DNA from 2 places in the Halomonas sp. AOP13-D3-9 genome. Region 1 is predicted to be linked to the other one. Evidence: predicted binding sites of a transcription regulator. Region 1 holds the regulator's gene; the other holds the start of a gene.
What was found. The regulator sigma-54, encoded in region 1, starts transcription at its own class of promoters, with help from an activator protein. The targets are predictions, from matches to a motif close to TGGCACNNNNNTTGCTNT.
Positions count from the first base shown of each region.

Region 2: the regulator sigma-54 is predicted to act here: its motif matches at 2,758-2,775, upstream of ACT3UM_RS10085 (formate/nitrite transporter family protein).

Region 1 covers NZ_JBQSYH010000005.1:268,547-277,403, forward strand. The annotation lists gene pmbA (metalloprotease PmbA) at 1-116, shown strand, start outside; gene ACT3UM_RS07755 (HPr family phosphocarrier protein) at 137-406, opposite strand; gene rapZ (RNase adapter RapZ) at 452-1,384, opposite strand; gene ACT3UM_RS07765 (PTS sugar transporter subunit IIA) at 1,476-1,943, opposite strand; gene hpf (ribosome hibernation-promoting factor, HPF/YfiA family) at 1,948-2,256, opposite strand; gene ACT3UM_RS07775 (RNA polymerase factor sigma-54) at 2,355-3,770, opposite strand; gene lptB (LPS export ABC transporter ATP-binding protein) at 3,935-4,684, opposite strand; gene lptA (lipopolysaccharide transport periplasmic protein LptA) at 4,696-5,190, opposite strand; gene lptC (LPS export ABC transporter periplasmic protein LptC) at 5,202-5,771, opposite strand; gene ACT3UM_RS07795 (KdsC family phosphatase) at 5,772-6,314, opposite strand; gene ACT3UM_RS07800 (KpsF/GutQ family sugar-phosphate isomerase) at 6,368-7,354, opposite strand; gene ACT3UM_RS07805 (ATP-binding cassette domain-containing protein) at 7,693-8,508, shown strand; gene mlaE (lipid asymmetry maintenance ABC transporter permease subunit MlaE) at 8,568-8,857, shown strand, end outside.
Region 2 covers NZ_JBQSYH010000007.1:225,479-234,335, forward strand. The annotation lists gene tal (transaldolase) at 1-391, shown strand, start outside; gene ACT3UM_RS10075 (fructosamine kinase family protein) at 439-1,281, shown strand; gene cynS (cyanase) at 1,300-1,740, opposite strand; gene ACT3UM_RS10085 (formate/nitrite transporter family protein) at 1,799-2,611, opposite strand; gene ACT3UM_RS10090 (sigma-54 interaction domain-containing protein) at 3,000-4,880, shown strand; gene ACT3UM_RS10095 (TolC family outer membrane protein) at 5,124-6,587, shown strand; gene ACT3UM_RS10100 (efflux RND transporter periplasmic adaptor subunit) at 6,665-7,933, shown strand; gene ACT3UM_RS10105 (efflux RND transporter permease subunit) at 7,933-8,857, shown strand, end outside.

The sequences.
Region 1 (8,857 bases):
GTAATCTAGAGCGGATGTTTGCTGGGCTAGTCGGTATCGGCGATGACACCGATACCCGTGGCAGTGTTCACACGGGTAGCTGGTTAATCGATGCCATGACGGTCGCCGGTGACTAAGTCCAAATAGCCAAGTGCGGCTACTGATCTTCCTCGAAACGGGCGTCGAACAGCGCTTGAATCGCTTCAAGTGCCTGTTCGGCGTCATCACCTTCGGCGCTGATCGTTAGCTCGGTACCGCAAGGGGCGGCGAGCATCAGCAGCGACATAATGTTGGCGGCGTCGGCAACCTGTTGCTGTTTGTAAACACGTATTTTAGCCGAGAATTGTTGGCCGCATTTGACCAGTTTTGTCGCTGCGCGCGCGTGTAGCCCGCGTTGATTGGTGAGTGTAAGTATTCGTTCTGGCACCCTGGTTCCTTTTCGCCGAGTGGTGTCATTAATGGATAGGCGCGCTTAAGAAGTCTCTTCTCGCTCGTTGTTTGGAGTAGCGCTGAGGAGAGGAGCCGCCGGCTGATCGCTTAAGGTGTAGTGCAGCCCCAGCTCACGATGGCGTAGTTGAACGTCGCCCATGCTGGTGGCCAGCCTTTCTGCCAGCTTCTCGACCATATAGACCGAGCGGTGTTGGCCACCGGTGCAGCCAATCGCGATAGTCATGTAGCTGCGTTGGCTATTCTGGTAAGCGGGTAGCCAACGCTCTAGCCAAGCCAGAATGTCGTCGCTCATGGCGTCAACAATGGGATAGCCGCTCAAAAAAGCCACAATCTCAGCGTCGCGGCCGGTGAACTGGCGTAGCGTTGGGTCCCAGTAAGGATTCGGCAGACAGCGCACGTCGAAGACCAAATCAGCGTCTAACGGAACGCCGCGTTTATAACCAAACGACTCAAGGGTCAGCGTTAGCTTATCGCGGCGCTGGTGCGCTACCTGGTCGGTAATGCGACGGCGCAAATCGTGTACCGATAAGCGTGATGTATCGATCAATAGATCGGCGAGATCGCGAATATCCTCCAGCGTCTCCTCTTCTTTGTTGATCGCCTCTTCCAGGGTCATCTCGCTATCCCGAGTCAGCGGATGGCGTCGCCGGGTAGCGGAGTAACGCTCAAGCAGGATACGGGCATCGGTGGTCAAGTAAATAACTTGAAAATCGATTTTACGCTGGCGCAACTCTTCTAACAAAGACGGTAGGCGCTCCAGCGCTCCCGGCAAATTACGGGCATCAATACTGACCGCCAAGTGAGCACGGTCACCCTGGTCGCGTAATTCGTCCACCAACGAGCCCAGCAGCATAGCGGGGAGGTTATCAATGGCATAATAGCCAAGATCTTCCAGCGCCTGTAGAGCGATAGATTTGCCTGACCCGGAGCGGCCGCTAATGATCACCAGTTGCATAGAGTCTCTCTTTGCTTTGGTCAAGCTGCGTTGAGGGTGGTGAGCAAAACATTACCTGCCATAATGAACCTTAAAACAGGTTTGAAGATCTTTACGCGGATTGCTCACGAATTTTGGCGGTAATCAGCTCAAGTAGCTCTCGCTGACTGGCTGCTTTACGCAGCTGCTGGCGTGTATCCGCATCATTCATGATGGTCGCTACTTGGCCGAGCAGAGAGAGGTGCGTGTCATCTGCCTCTTCGGGTACCAGCAGGACAAACACCAGATCTACCGGGTCACCGTCGATAGCGTCAAAATCAATCGCTTCTGAGAGTTTTAAAAAACCAGCGATAGGAGCGTTGCAGTGGGGGCTACGCGCATGAGGAATAGCCACACCGTTACCAATACCGGTACTGCCTAAGCGCTCGCGGCCGATTAAACGGCTAAACACTTCTTGGCTGTCCAGGCTGGGGATATTTTGCGCGATAAAGGTGCTGTAAAACTCCAGCACCCTTTTTTTGCTGCCCCCGGGTACGTCAAACAGAACGCGCTCCGGGGGGAGTATGGTTTCCAACGTCATTGAATTAACGCACACCTGCGCCTTGGGCGCGAGCTTGTGCTTTTTCCTTGTGTTTAACGAGTTGACGGTCGATTTTATCCGCTAGGGCGTCGATAGCGGCGTACATATCACTGTCGAGGGCTTCCGCATGTAAGTCAGCACCTGCGGCGTGCAGCGTACAAGCGGCCTGCTGGCGCTCTTTCTCCACTGATAAGGTGACTTGCACCGTGGTTATATTGTCGTAATGGCGCTCTACACGCTCAAGCTTTTCGTTGACATAGTCACGCAAGGCGTCAGTCAGTTCTACGTGATGACCAGTGATATTTACTTGCATTGACGTGCTCCTTATCCATCGGACTGTACTTCGATTGTAACCCTTTTTGCCGCGTTGCAAAGCCCTTGTCGAGAGATTCGCTGCAACGTCGACATAACCTAGCGTAAACGGCGCCGCTCACTGGAGGAGGGAATGCCCATGGCCTCACGATATTTAGCCACCGTACGCCGTGCCACTTGAATCCCCCCTTCGCCTAATAGCGTGACCAAGCGGCTGTCTGAGAGCGGCTTGCCGGGTGGCTCCTCTTGAATCAATTTCTTGAGTCGCGCGCGGATGGCGGTGCTGGAGTGACTGTCGCCATCTTGACCGCTTACCTGACTTGAGAAAAAGTACTTGAGCTCGAACACGCCCCGGGGGGTATGGATATATTTTTGCGTCGTGACCCGTGAAATCGTCGATTCGTGCATCTCCACAGCTTCGGCAATATCGGCCAGTATCAGCGGCTTCATGGCTTCTTCACCGTGCTCTAAAAAGCCAATCTGGCGGGTGATGATTTCGCGCCCCACGCGCAGCAGCGTATCGTTACGGCTCGAGAGGCTCTTAATCAGCCAGCGTGCTTCCTGGAGGTGCTCTTTGAGAAACTGGTTGTCATCGCTTTTGTCCGCACGCTTAATCAAGCTGGCGTAGTCGGGCTGAATACGCAGCCGTGGCAGGGCCTCTGGGTTGAGTTCTAAATGCCAGCCTTCGTTATCGTGGCGGACGACCAGGTCGGGGGTTACATAGCTGTCATCGGTGTCGCCGTAGGCGCTGCCTGGGCGAGGGTCGAGGCTGCGAATAAGTAGGATGACATCGGCCAGCTGTTGGTCATCGAGCCCCAGGCGGCGCTTTAGCAGACGCATGTCATCCTTGCCAAGCGCTTCAAGGAACTGCCGCACTAGGCGGCGGGCGGGAACCAGTAGCGGCGTATCATCGGGCAGGGCGGCGAGCTGCAGCATCAGGCATTCACGCAGGTCGCGGGCAAAGATGCCGGTCGGCTCAAACTGCTGGAGTTTGAGCAGAATGGTTTCCACTTCGCGCTGGCTAAGCCCGTCAACGCCCTGGGCGCGCAGGCCCTCACGGATATCGTTAAGCGGCTGGGTTAAGTAGCCGTTCGCATCGAGCGCGTCGATTAGGCTCTCTGCGACAAGCTGTTCGCGAGCGCTAAAGTCGGTCATGGCGAGTTGCCACAGTAGGTGCCCATGCAGGCTTTGTCCGGCCGCCTGACGCTCAAAGTCGGGGCCTTCGCTGCTGCTGCCGCCCTGGCTACCCATATCCTGATAGGTATCTGACCAGTCGCTATCTACCGAGAGTTCAGTGGGGATGCTTTCTGACCACTCTTCCTCTTTAGGCTCGCTGACAGCCTGCTCATCAAATTCATCTTCCTGCTCCAGCATGGGATTGGCATCTAGGGCCTGCTGAATTTCTTGACGAAGGTCCAGCGTCGAGAGTTGCAACAGCGCAATCGCCTGTTGCAACTGGGGCGTCATGGTCAGCTGTGTGCCGATACGCAGTTGGAGAGAAGCTTTCATGACCATCTGAGAACCACTCGTTAATCAGAATGCTCCACCCTAGTGCGAGTGAGTGCCCGGTGCAAGTGCAATAAGCATGCCATTGGTAGTAAAGTTGTTGCAGAGCGCTATTTACAGAACCAAAAAATAGGTTTAAGGGCAGGCGATAATTGTCGGCACAGTTGATCAGTTTAAAGGCGAAAATCAGCGCCCAGATATACGTCTCTGACCTTCTGATTATCGAGAATGGCACTGGGTGAGCCGCTGGCAATGATTTGCCCATCACCCACGATATAGGCGATATCGCAAATATCGAGGGTTTCACGCACGTTGTGATCGGTGATCAGCACGCCAATATGACGCTGCTTCAGCGCACGGATGATGGTTTTGATCTCGCCTACCGAAATAGGGTCGACGCCGGCAAAGGGCTCATCCAGTAGAATAAAGGCAGGGTCAGTGGCCAGCGAGCGGGCAATTTCTACACGCCTGCGCTCACCGCCCGAAAGGCTCATGCCAAGGTTGTCGCGAATGTGGGTGATATGAAAGTCTTCGAGTAGCGCTTCCAGGCGCTGTGCGCGTCCTGCGCGGTCAAGCTCTTTGCGCGTCTCGAGTATCGCCATAATGTTATCGGCAACCGAGAGCTTGCGAAAAATAGACGCCTCTTGGGGGAGGTAGCCAATACCCGCCGCTGCGCGCTCGTGCATCGGCGCGCGGGTTAAATCCACCGCATCGATTCCGACCTTGCCAGCATCGGATTTCACCAGCCCGACAATCATATAGAACGAGGTGGTTTTCCCTGCGCCGTTGGGGCCCAGTAGGCCAACAATACTGCCTTGGGAGATCTCTAAATTGATGTCTTTGACCACTCGACGACGCTTGTAGCTCTTCGCCAGGTGGTGGGCATACAGGGTTTTGATCGGCGCAGTGTCAGCAGTTGCCACAGCTTGGCTCCCTATTGTTCAGGCTGAATCGTCATACGAATGCGCTGGGGCTCACTGCCGTCAACGTCAGAGCGCGCTTGAATCACTTCGCGGTCAATAAAATACTCAAGGCGCCCACCGGTAAAGGTATCTTCCTGTTGGATCAGTTCGGCTTGGTCGATTAGCTCTACGCGGCGCTCGGCGACGTGGTAAATAATCCTTCGCGCCCAACCTTCCGTCGGGCCATCTTGCCCTTCGGCTTGATGGCGCAGGTAGGCGCGCTCACCGGTGGCGGTTGCCGTCGAGAGTTCACCAGCCGCGTTGCGTTCGATCTCTACCCGCTCCCCGCGCAGCCGCATCTCGCCCTGACGAATATCCACATTCCCGGTATACACGGCGGTGCCCGCCCGTTGGTCGAGATCTAAACGGTCGGCTTCGATTTCCACCGGGGCCTGTTGTGAGGTTTGGGCCAGAGCCGATAGCGGCATCGCGAGCGCAAACAGGGCGGTGTAAATAAGTGCTTTCATGACAATTCCTATTAGCGTTGCGTGGCCGGGGGGTGCGTGCCGCGCACATTATCAGTTAGCCGAACCTGGCTATTGTTAAGCCACACATCCATGCGTGAGGCACTCATTTGCTGGGGCGGTTGCTGCAGCATTACCGGTGTTGCACTCCACGCATGCTGAGTTAGGCCATCATAATGCAATAGCTCAGTATCTAGCTGCCAGCCTTCATCCGGCGCGACCAGACGAGCCGAACCTGACAGCAGCAGGGCTTGGGTAGCGGTATTGAGCGTGCCGACATCGGCGCTGGCCAGCCACTGACGGTTTTCGCTGTCGTAGAGTACGGCTTCGGGCTCTTCGGTCCAGGTTTCACTTTGCTGTGGGGTATGAATTAGGCGCGGTGTTTTTAGCGACTGCAATACCTTGCCGTTATCACCAAACAGGGTGATTTCAGCGTTTTCGAGTACATGGCCTGGCTCCTGAGCCTGCGCTTCAGGATCGATGGCAATGTCTTGAGGTCCGCCGGGGTCAAGCCATACCAGTAGAGCGCCCAGCGCGATAACCAGTCCGCCGAGCCAAAGGCGTACGTTAAGTCGCTTCAACATTTATGGTCGACCATGCAGATAGGTGTCAAGCACCGCGCCCCAGTGCCCTTGAGATTCAAGCAGCGTGTCGCAGATTTCACGCACGGCGCCGTGGCCACCCAGGCGTTCGGTGGTCCAGTCAGCGTGGGTGTGCATATAATCCGGCGCGTTAGGTACCGTAATGCCGACGCCGCAGCGCTTAATCGCCGCTAGGTCGGGTAGGTCGTCGCCGCAATAGGCCACCTGCTCCAGCTCGATATCAAGGCGCTGGCAGAGCCCGCGCAGGGTCGCCAGTTTGTCCTCACAGCCTTGATGGACATGGTCGATACCCAGGGCAGCAGCACGTTGACTTACCATCGGCGAATCGCGGCCGGTAATCAGCGCAACATGCACGCCCACGCGTTTGAGCAGCTTTAATCCATGGCCATCCTGAGTATGGAAGGCTTTGATTTCGATTCCATCGGCTTGAAAGTAGAGGCGGCCATCGGTGAGGACACCGTCAACATCGAGCGCCAATAGGCGTACGCGGCGGAGTCGATCAAGTAGCGCGGCAGGTAGGGTCATAGAGCCTCCATATCAGTGATTTTTAAAACCAGTCGGCATAGAACGGTGATGGGTTAAATAACGCCGCTAGCGAGCAGGTCGTGCATATGTAGAGCCCCAATAGGGCGCTGTTGTTCATCCACCACCGCGAGCGCGGTAATCCGGCTCTCTTCCATAATGCGTACAGCTTCGGCCGCCAGAATGTCGGGGCCGATGCGTTTGCCTGGCCGGGTCATAACGTCGTCAACGAGGACATCGCGCAGATTGTGAAACTGATCCAGCGTGCGGCGCAGATCGCCATCGGTGTAGACACCAGCGAGGCGTCCATCGCTATCCACCACACAGGTAAAGCCAAGCCCTTGCCGGGTAATCTCCAATAACGCATCGCGCAGCGGGCTGCCCAGCGCGACCTGGGGCAGACGCGCACCGTCGTGCATGAGGTCCCTAACGCGTAGCAGTAAGCGCTTGCCTAAACTGCCGCCGGGGTGGGAGAGGGCAAAATCTTCGGCGGTAAAGCCGCGTGCTTCCAGTAACGCAACCGCCAGTGCATCACCCAGGGCGAGGGCAGCGGTGGTGGAGCTGGTGGGAGCGAGGTCGAGCGGGCAAGCCTCACGCTCAACGCCACTGTTAAGATGCGCATCAGCGTGTTTGGCAAGCGTGGAGTGGGGGCGGCCGGTCATGCTCACTAACGGTGTGCCGAGGCGTTTAAGCAGCGGCAGAAGAGCAGTGACTTCGGCTGTTTCCCCTGAGTTGGATAATGCCAGCACCACATCGGCGCGGGTAATCATGCCTAGATCGCCGTGGCTGGCCTCACCAGGGTGAACGAAGAAGGCCGGCGTGCCCGTGCTGGCAAGCGTTGCTGCCAGCTTGCCAGCAATGTGCCCCGACTTGCCCATGCCGGTCACCACCACACGCCCTTGGCAGGCGAGGATCAGCTCGCAGGCGCGGTCGAAGCTTTCGTCGAGCTTAGCCTGGAGACCGCCAATGGCTGCCTGCTCAATTTGCAGCGTACGCAGTGCGCTTTCGCGTAGTAGGCTGGATGAAGCGAGAGGCTGGCGCATAGCGTTTTCTCTTAACAATTGAAAATATAAAAAGTAGTAACCGCCAAGAATAACATCTCGATACCTCTAATAGGCAGTAATTGAGGTGGAGTGCTACCGCCGTTGGCTATTGGCACATCTCCGTGTCGAGGGCAGGTTGACGCGAGGGCGCTACATTACACAGATCGCCAACGCCGATAGCCCTGTTCAGTCGGAAGGCTCGCTCCTGCATTCATCTCTTGTGTCGTTATAGTACAATGTTTGACAATCTTTTAGAAACACTGTTTTCTAACCGCGGCGGTAGCAAGTAGGGTATGCTATTTCGCTTTAGCCGCGCCTCGTTAAGAGTCAACTGAGCCATGACAGATGCACCTTTTATAGAAATTGAAGAGCTTTATTTCTCACGTGGCGATCACGAAATTTTCCGTGGTGTGAATATGACCATACCGCGGGGTAAAGTGACGGCGATCATGGGGCCAAGCGGTACCGGTAAAACAACGCTGCTGAAACTGATCGGCGGGCAGTTGACCCCGGAGAGCGGGCGCATACTCATTGATGGTCAGGATGTTCATCGGCTATCCCGGAAGGCGCTATTTACGCTACGCAAGCGGATGGGAATGCTGTTTCAGAGTGGCGCACTGTTTTCCGATTTGGATGTGTTCGAGAACGTAGCCTTCCCGCTGCGCGTGCATACTGATTTGCCCGACACCATGGTGCGCGATCTGGTGTTGCTAAAGCTACAGGCCGTCGGACTGCGCGGAGCGCGCCACTTAACGCCCGCGGAACTGTCCGGGGGGATGGCTCGCCGGGTGGCGTTGGCCCGTGCGGTAGCGCTGGATCCGGAGCTGATTCTGTATGACGAGCCGTTTGTGGGGCAGGATCCTATTTCTATGGGCGTGTTGGTGCAGCTCATCAAGCGCCTGAATCAAGCGCTGCAGCTAACCTCCGTGGTGGTCTCCCATGATATCAAGGAGACCTTGAGCATTGCGGATTACCTCTATTTAATTGCCGATGGTCAGGTGGTCGCCCATGGCACGCCGCAAACGTTGGACACTAACCAAGATCCGCGGGTTAGCCAGTTTATTCATGGCGAACCCGATGGCCCGGTGCCGTTTCACTACCCTGCTGAAGCGTTTTATCGCGACATTCTGGGTGACGCCCCGGTGACACCATAGGGATAGGCGACAACGTTAGCTTAAATGCACACATGCAGGGCAAATAAAGGGCAGGGTTAATGCAGTCAAAGTTCTCTAATAGCACCGCGCGTATCACCCGGCTAGGGCGTCGAGGGTGCGATTTAATGGAAGCATTAGGCCGTGCCGGGGTGTTTCTATTCCAGTCAGCGATTGGCGTGCCTTCCCGGGAAGGTTGGCGTTTGTGGTTGCACCAGATGCACTTTGTTGGCGTGCTTTCGCTGGCCATTGTGTTGGTGTCGGGGCTGTTTATCGGCATGGTGCTGGCGCTGCAGGGCTATACCATACTGGTTGATTTCGGGGCTGAGCAGGCGCTGGGTCAAATGGTAGC
Region 2 (8,857 bases), on a different contig from region 1:
AGCGACCGGCAACGACTACACGCCAGAAAACGACCCGGGCGTTCAGTTTGTTCAAGGCGTTTGCCAGCGTGCCAACCAAGGTGGCTACGACACCGTGGTAATGGGCGCGAGCTTCCGCACTACCGGCCAAGTACTGGCCTTGGCGGGCTGCCCACGGCTGACGATTTCGCCAGCGTTGCTGGAGGAGCTGGAAGCAACAGAAGGCAGCGTCAATGCGCAGATTCAATCTGGCGAAGGTCGCGGCAAACCGACTGAACCGTTAAGTGAATCGGCCTTCCGCTGGGGCCACAACCAGGACGCCATGGCTAACGATAAGCTGGCGGAAGGCATCCGTCGCTTCCACGATGACCAGCTTGAGTTAGAGAGCCTGATTGATAAACGGTTAGGCTAAGCCATAAGCCAGACGATCGACTTACATTCGAGCAACGGGAGAGTGACATGGATGCCACCCTAAACCAGCTGTTGGAGTCCATTGAGTTAACTCCCAGCGGCGACTTGCAGTCGCTCAGTGGGGGAGATATCGCCGCTGTGTATCGCCTGGATACTCGCCAGGGACAGGTGGTGATTAAACACGACGACGCGGCACGGCTGCGCGGCGAAGCCGAGGGGTTACGTGCGCTGGGTAGCGCCTGTGAGCAGTTGGCGGTGCCGGAGGTATTAGGTTTGTCAGACGGCTGGCTGGTCATTGAGTCGTTAGACACCGTACCCGGTGGGCCGCAACACGAAGCAGCGCTTGGCGAAGGGCTGCGCGGCTTGCACGGCGTGATTGGCGATGCCCACGGTTGGCATCAGGATAATGCCTGTGGGCAAACGCCCCAGCCCAATGCACCGCTTAGTGACGGGCGGGCCTTCCAGCGCGAGCGCCGTTTATTACCCCTGTGCGAGGCGAGTCACCAGCGTGGGCTATTGGACGGCGAGTTGCGGAGGCGTATCGAGCGTTTGGCTCACGATTTGGAGAGTTGGCTGCCGGATGCGCCGCCCAGCTTGCTCCATGGTGACCTATGGTCGGGGAATGTGCTCTGCTCTACAAAGGGGCCAGCGATTATCGACCCGGCAGTGTATCGCCACTACCCGGAAGTAGATTTAGCAATGCTGACGTTATTTGGCTCGCCGGGCGAGGCTTTTTTTGACGCCTACTGGAACGGCAACGCCCCGGCCGACTGGCCGAGGCGTGAAGCGCTGTTTCAGCTTTATCCGCTGCTGAATCACTTGCTGCTGTTCGGTGCCGGTTATCGTTCGGCGGTTGAACGTAGCGTGGCGAGGCTCGAGTCTTTCGCTTGACTTGCCAGGACTTACGTTTTACCAAGATTTATAGGGCAAAAACTTACCATTCAAAGTTAATAGTACCCGGTCACCTTTGGGGTCTTCGATTTTGTCGACTTCCATGGTGAAGTCGATGGCGCTCATAATGCCGTCGCCAAACTTCTCCTGGACCACATCTTTTAAGGTCTCCCCGTACACACCGACGACCTCATAGAGACGGTAGATAAACGGATCCTGTGGGATCGCTTCATCCCAGGCTTTGGTGGGAAAAGCTACCAGCGCATCGGCGACCTCGCTTTCCACGCCTAGCGTGTCGCAAAGCTTAGCGGCAATCGCTTGGCTGGCGCTGTTCATGCCGTAACAGGCGGAGGCGACCCATACCGGCGACATGCCAACCGCTTTACCAATATCGTCCCAGCTCATTTTTTTGCGCGCTTTAGCGGCGAGCAGGGTGTGACGCATTTCGAGCTTATCCATCATGGTTCTCCTCTAGAGTAGCGAGCGAGTGACGCCCTTTTTGACTTATCAGATTGAATCAAGACAGCACTTTTTTGGGCTGAGTGCGCACGTGAGTGGTATAGAGCACCAAACCAACCAGAGTCAGGCCGCCTACCAAGTTGCCCAGTACCGTGGGGATTTCGTTCCACATTATGTATTGATACAGGGTGAAGTCAGCGCCCAGCATGAGGCCAATCGGGAACAAGAACATGTTGACCACGGAGTGCTCAAAACCGAGATAGAAAAACACAATAATCGGCATCCACATGGCCATGATTTTGCCGGAAACCGTTGTGGAAATAGCGGCGCCCACCACGCCCATGGATACCATCCAATTACAGAACATGCCCCTTAGGAAAAGCACAATCCAACCAGCAAATCCCGCCTCCTGGTAACCCACTGTGCGACTTTCACCGACGGCCATCATCGTTTGGCCAACGGCGTTTATCTCCTCGGTGCCGCCCATGGTGAAATTCAGGTAGCCAAAGGTGGCGATAAACAGGGCGCCACCGAGATTACCGAGTCCCACCAGCGCCCAGCACTTCAGCATCCGAGGCAGGGTGACCCCAGGCCTTTTGTCCAGCCATGCAATAGGCACTAGCATAAAAACCCCGGTAAGCAGGTCGTAGCCCATCAGGTAGAGCATTACAAAACCCACGGGAAAGAGCAGCGCCCCAATCAGAAAATGGCCTGTTTGGGTGGCGATGGTAATGGCAAAAATAACCGCCAACGCCAGAGTCGCCCCCGCCATAAAGGCGCGGATAAGCGTATCCCGGGTGCCCATATAGACTTTTGATTCACCCTGATCCACCAACTTAGTGACGAATTCACTGGGCATTAGATAAGACATAAGTATGTCTCCTGTGTCATTTCGGTTAATTAACGTCTGGCCCAAGAGTTTTAGTGTTGCTCAACCGGAGCAATAAAACCGATGGCTGCGCCGTTCTAGTGCGAAAGGGATTCAGCGTGCGACGCTATTGCGCTATCCGTACATGTATTGCGATTTGTGTGCCAACTCACGTTTTGTGTTTTTATCTATCTGTTTTTAATGATTTAAATTTTATTTTCGTTAATGTTTCTGAAAGGCTTAATGGGTTACGAAAAAATGTAATTAACGATATTTCGTTGTTTTATTGACGAAAGTTCGTAAGTGGCGTGGTAATTGAATGTTTAAGGGGGAGTAAATCTAGAGGCATGCGCCAATGTATGAGCATGAAAGCACTTATATAGAGGCCCTAATGGGCGGATGTTCACCCCTTGCGATGATCGTGGTCGACCCCTTTGCTGATCAGCTACTGGCTGCTAATCCTGCCGCCTGCGAGATGCTCAATATGCATGAAGTGCTCCCTCTCAAGGCCCCGTTTAGCCACCGCTTGAGTGCCTCACTACCGCTATGGGTGAGCTTTACCGATGAGGCGCTGGTTCAAAATACGGCTTGGTCGGATGATTTAGTGATGCTAGATATGCTCCGCCAGCCGTATCGCGTTGAGGTTTATGCTCAGCGCATCGACGACTCGGGACAACTGCTATTGACGCTGATTGACCGCAATAAAGCCGAACAGCGTCGGGCGAAAGCGGAGCTAGGCCGCCAGCATCGTCAAGGTGAGGTAGGCTGGCAGCGGGTCGAGCAGGTGTTTGAGCGGATTGAGAAGCAGAACCAACTTATTCTTGGCGCAGCGGGGGAGGGCATTTACGGCCTGGATGCCGAAGGTAAAACCACCTTTGTGAATCCTGCTGCCGAGCGCATTTTAGGCTGGAGTACCGAGGATATGGTGGGCCACGACGCCCACCTGATGTTCCATCACACCCACGCCGATGGCAGCCACTTTCCGGTACAGCAGTGCCCGATCCATGCCTCGTTTAGCGACGGCCAAGTACATCACGTCGATAACGAAGTGTTCTGGCATAAAAATAGCGAGGCGATTCCCGTGGAGTACACCAGCACGCCGATTTTCGAAATGGGCAGGTTGGTCGGGGCGGTGGTGCTGTTTCGCGATATTCGCGAACGTAAGCGCGCTGAGCAGCAATTGCGCGATGCTCTTGCTGAAGTGGAGTCGCTCAAACAGCGTTTGGAATTGGAAAATGAGTACCTTCAAGAAGAGATAAAAGCGGAGCTAAACCACCGTGATATTGTCGGCAACAGCCCGGCGGTGGCAAAGTTAATCCAGCAGATTGAACTGGTCGCCCCCACCAGCGCCAACGTGCTGATTAGTGGCGAGTCGGGCACCGGTAAAGAGCTAATTGCCCGGGCGATTCATGCCGGTAGCACGCGTAGCGACCGGCCGTTGATTCGGGTGAACTGTGCGGCTATTCCACGGGACTTGTTTGAAAGCGAGTTTTTTGGCCATGTGAAAGGCGCTTTTACAGGCGCGGTGCAAGATCGCACCGGGCGCTTTGAACTGGCTCACGGTGGCACGCTGTTTTTGGATGAGGTGGGTGAAATACCCCTGGAGCTACAGAGCAAGCTGCTGCGGGTGTTGCAGGATCAGCAATTTGAGCGGGTGGGCGACAACCGTACTCGGGAGGTTGACGTTCGTGTGATTGCCGCTACTAACCGCGAACTGCGTGACATGATTGACGCGGGCCATTTTCGCGAAGATCTCTATTTCCGCCTTAATGTGTTTCCAATCGAATCGGTACCGCTGCGCAAGCGAATAGAAGATGTACCGCTACTGGCGCGGCATTTTTTACAGCGCGCCTGCCTTAAATTTAACAAGCCGGGGGTGCGCATACCCCCGGCCCAGCAGGAAATTCTGCAGCGCTACCCCTGGCCTGGCAATATTCGTGAGTTGGAGAACATCATTGAGCGCCAAGTCATCGTGACCCAGGATCGGCGCTTGACGTTTGATGACCTGCTGTTAAAGGAGTCGTCGCGCTCAATAGGTTCTGATAATCCGATTCAAGCCAGCGAGCAAAGTGAAGCAACGCTGCTCACCGAGCATGCGCTTAGTCAGCGCCAGCGTGAAAGCACCATTGCTGCTCTGGAGCAGGCGGGGGGTAAAGTCTCAGGGGCGGGCGGCGCGGCAGAATTGTTAGGCATTAAACCCACAACGCTTGCCTCGCGGCTAACCAAATGGGGCGTCGACACGCGGGAATTTCGTAAAAGAGCGCCGCATTAATCGCCAACCCTTCATGCTTTGGACTAAGGTAAGCTAGGTGCGACTTGACAGTAAGCTGTACACACATTTTTAGATTGTTCAAGGCTAGCATACATACATGAATGTAACTATAATGCTCATCTTTCTGAATGGCATCGTACTGCGAGTGATTGAGTGCGCTAAGTGACTTGGTTTTCTGAATGACGAGTAAGTTGAGAGACTAAGCGCGTTTACCATCTGACACTGATACCTAGAGGCAATCCCATGCGACTGGCACACTGGGCAGTCAATGCCCCTTTACGACCCCTACTGTTGGCGGTATTGACCGCTTCTTTTGTATTGCCAGCTCAAGCTGCCGATCTCATCACGATTACCCGTGATGCGTTGGACAATAACGCTGAGCTTGCCTCGGCACGCTCGGAGTATCTGGGTGTTGAAGCTGGTAGAGACGTTGCTCGAGGTGGGTTGCTGCCCCAAATTAACGCTTCAGGCACCGTGGCGAACAACGAGCAGTATGAGAGCCAGACATCCTCTCGCGCCGGAGTGGGTACTGGGACGGGGAGCGCCAGCGCCGGTGATGATCGCTACAACACCGCATCGCTCACCCTTGAGGCCACCCAGGCGCTTTATGATGAGGTGACGCGCCGACAAGTCACCCAGGCCGAGCGTCAGATAGACCAGCAGGTATACCTGCTCGCAGCGACTGAACAACAGCTGCTAATCGATGTGGCCAGCGCCTATTTTGACATTCTGAGGGCTTACGAGGTCCTAGAGGCGCGTCTTGCTCAAGAACGTGCCATTGGCCGTCAGCTTGAGCAAGCTGGTGAGCAGTTTGAGGTTGGTTTGATTGCGATTACTGAAGTCGAAGAGGCTCGCGCCACCTTTGACCAGTCGCGTGCTGACCGGATTGCCGCTGAGAGCAATCTACAGGTGGCGTTTGAGGCACTAGAGCAGTTGACCGGGCAGCGCTATGCCAGCATCGAAGCGCTGGGTGACAGCATGCCGATTGCACTCCCTGAGCCCAGCAGCCGCGACTACTGGGTAGAGCAAGCCCTTGAGCTTAATCCGCAAGTATTGGCCCAACAGGCGGCCATTGAGGTTTCCCGTAGTGGCGTAGACATTGCCCGCGCGGGAAGATTGCCGACTCTGCAAGCCTTTGGCAACTATCAGTATGGCGACAGTGATATTGATAATACCACCGGCAATGATTCTTCTAGCCAGGTAGGTATAAGCGCTAATTTACCGATTTACACCGGCGGTAGTACCAGTGCCAGCATTCGCCAGGGAACCTATCAGCTGGAGAGTAGCCAGTATGATTTCGAATCTCAGCGTCGCTCGTCGATCCAGCAGGTACGTTCGCTATATACCCAAGTCAGTAACGATGTGGAAACGGTCGAGGCTCGGGAGCAGGCCATCGTTTCTAACCGAAGTGCGTTGGAAGCCACCCGCGCTGGCTACGAGGTCGGCACCCGTAACATCGTGGACGTTTTGAACGCTGAGCAGAATTTGTATAACGCCATCGCGAATTACGCCGAGGCTCGCTACGACTATGTGGTGAACCTGCTCTCGCTTCGTCAGCAGGCCGGGCGGCTGGATGTGGACGCCATCGAGGAAGTCAATGCGTGGCTAACCGGCGATGAGGTGAACTTTACCTTGCCCGAAAGTGGCGGCAATGACCGCTATGAACCCGCACTCAACATCGGTGCGCCGCCCCAGCCCGGCACTTAATTGCTTGTCGGTTGGGAGTGCTCCAGGTGTGCGCGTGCTATCGGTCACCTTAAAAAAGATATATGGGAATTCAACGTATGAAGAAGATGATTCACTCACGCCGAGCGAGTCTGGTGACGCTGGTAGCTGCGTTGGCACTTTCAGCCTGTGGTCAAGAACAAGCCGAGGCACCCCAACAGGGTGCCCAACAAGAAGCTCCGCCCCATAAGGTCGAAGTGGCCGAAATGGCGCGTCAAGATATACCGCTGGATAAGTCGTATCCATCACTGCTACGCAGTGATGATGAAGTCACTTTGGTTGCCCGTGTCAATGGGTTTCTGGAAGAGCGCCACTTTGAACCTGGTCAGTTAGTGGAACAGGGCGATCGTCTTTACACCATCGAACCAGATCTTTACCAGGCAACCGTCAATCAGCGTGAAGCGGATCTACAGAGCGCCCGTGCGGAGCTTTCCCGCGCCCAGCGTGACGCTCAACGTTTTGAGCAACTGCTAAGCCAAAACTCGGTGAGCCGTCAGCAGTATGACCAAGCGTTGGCCGACCAACGGGTCGCCCAGGCGAGCGTAGCACAGGCCGAAGCAGCACTCTCCAGCGCTAACCTGGATCTAGGCTACTCCCAGGTGACTGCCCCCGTATCGGGCATGATCGGATTGAGCCAAATTAACGTGGGCAATCTGGTTACCTCCGGTACGGAATTAGCGACCATCACCCCGCTGGATCCACTTGAAGTACGTTTCCAGCTGCCCCAGCGGGATGCCTTTGAGCTGCGTCGCCAGTTGAGTGACGGCGGCGATACCTCGGATATTCGTGCGCGGTTGAGCATCCCTGGCGTCAGTGGCGGCAGCGATTCAGAACTGGAAGGGCATTTAGACTTCCTGGGTTCGCGGGTCGATAGCGGCACCAGCACCGTACAAGCGTCCGCCACCTTTGAAAATCCCAACGTGGCTGTGCTGCCCGGCCAATTTGTGCGTGTGCGTATTGAGGGTCTGAAGCGCTTTGATGTCATGGCAGTGCCTGAGATCGCGGTGACGCAAGGATTGATGGGCCCGCAGGTGTTTGTCCTGGATGAAGATAACAAAGCCCGCGAAAGAACTGTTTCATTGGGCGAAGTCGCTGGCCCGTGGCAGTTGATTCGTGAAGGCATTGAGCCAGGTGATCGGGTGATTGTCGGTGATCCGGCAGGTTTGGAGCCGGGTATGGCGATTGACCCCCAGCCATTCAGTGGCAATGCAGAGGCAGTGGTCGAAGAAGCCGAGCAAGAAGAAGCACAAGAGCAGGCAGAAGCGGCGCAACAGATGGATGAGGGGGCTGCTGGTCAGCCCGCTGAAGGGGAAGAGGATGCGCAATAATGAACTTCTCTAATTTCTTCATCAGTCGCCCGATATTTGCCACAGTGCTGGCTATTATCGTGACGCTGGTGGGTGTGATGTCGATGCGCATTCTGCCTATTGAGCAGTATCCCAACGTGGTACCGCCAACGGTGTCGGTACAGGCTCAGTTCCCCGGCGCAGATGCGGAAACCGTTGCACAGACGGTAGCGGCACCTATCGCAGAAGCGATTAACGGCGTTGAGGACATGCTTTATATGACCTCAAACAGTTCCGATAACGGCACTATGAGTTTAAGCGTGGCATTTAATATCGGCACGGATGGCGATATTAATACCATTAACGTGAATAATCGCGTTCAGGGGGCGCTCTCTCAGCTACCTGAAGCGGTGCAGTCCCAAGGCGTCACTGTTGAGCTCCGTTCCGACTCTATCTTGATGTTTATCGCGTTGACCTCGCCGAATGGTGACTACGACAAAATCTTTATGCAGAATTACGCTACTCTCAACGTGCTTGACGAACTGCGTCAGGTTCCCGGGGTAGGCAATGCAGAGGTACTGGGTGGTGGTGAGTTTGCTATGCGTATCTGGATGAATCCGGATAAGTTAGCCCAGTACGATTTGACGCCTAGTGAAGTGGCCAGTGCGATTAGGGCGCAAAATACGGAAGTGCCAGCGGGTAGTTTGGCATCGACGCCGCAAAGTGATCCACGCGCTTACTCCTACACTATTACCGCTGGAGGTCGCCTCAATGATGTCGACGACTTCCGTAATATTTACCTGCGTACCAATAATGACGGCTCTTCGCTACGCTTAGAAGACGTTGCACGCATTGAACTTGGGGCGTCTTCTTACGGGGTCGATGCGCGTTTAAACGGCTCAAGCATGGCGCCGATTATTATTAATCAACAGCCTGGGGCAAATGCGCTGGAAACTGCTCAGGGTG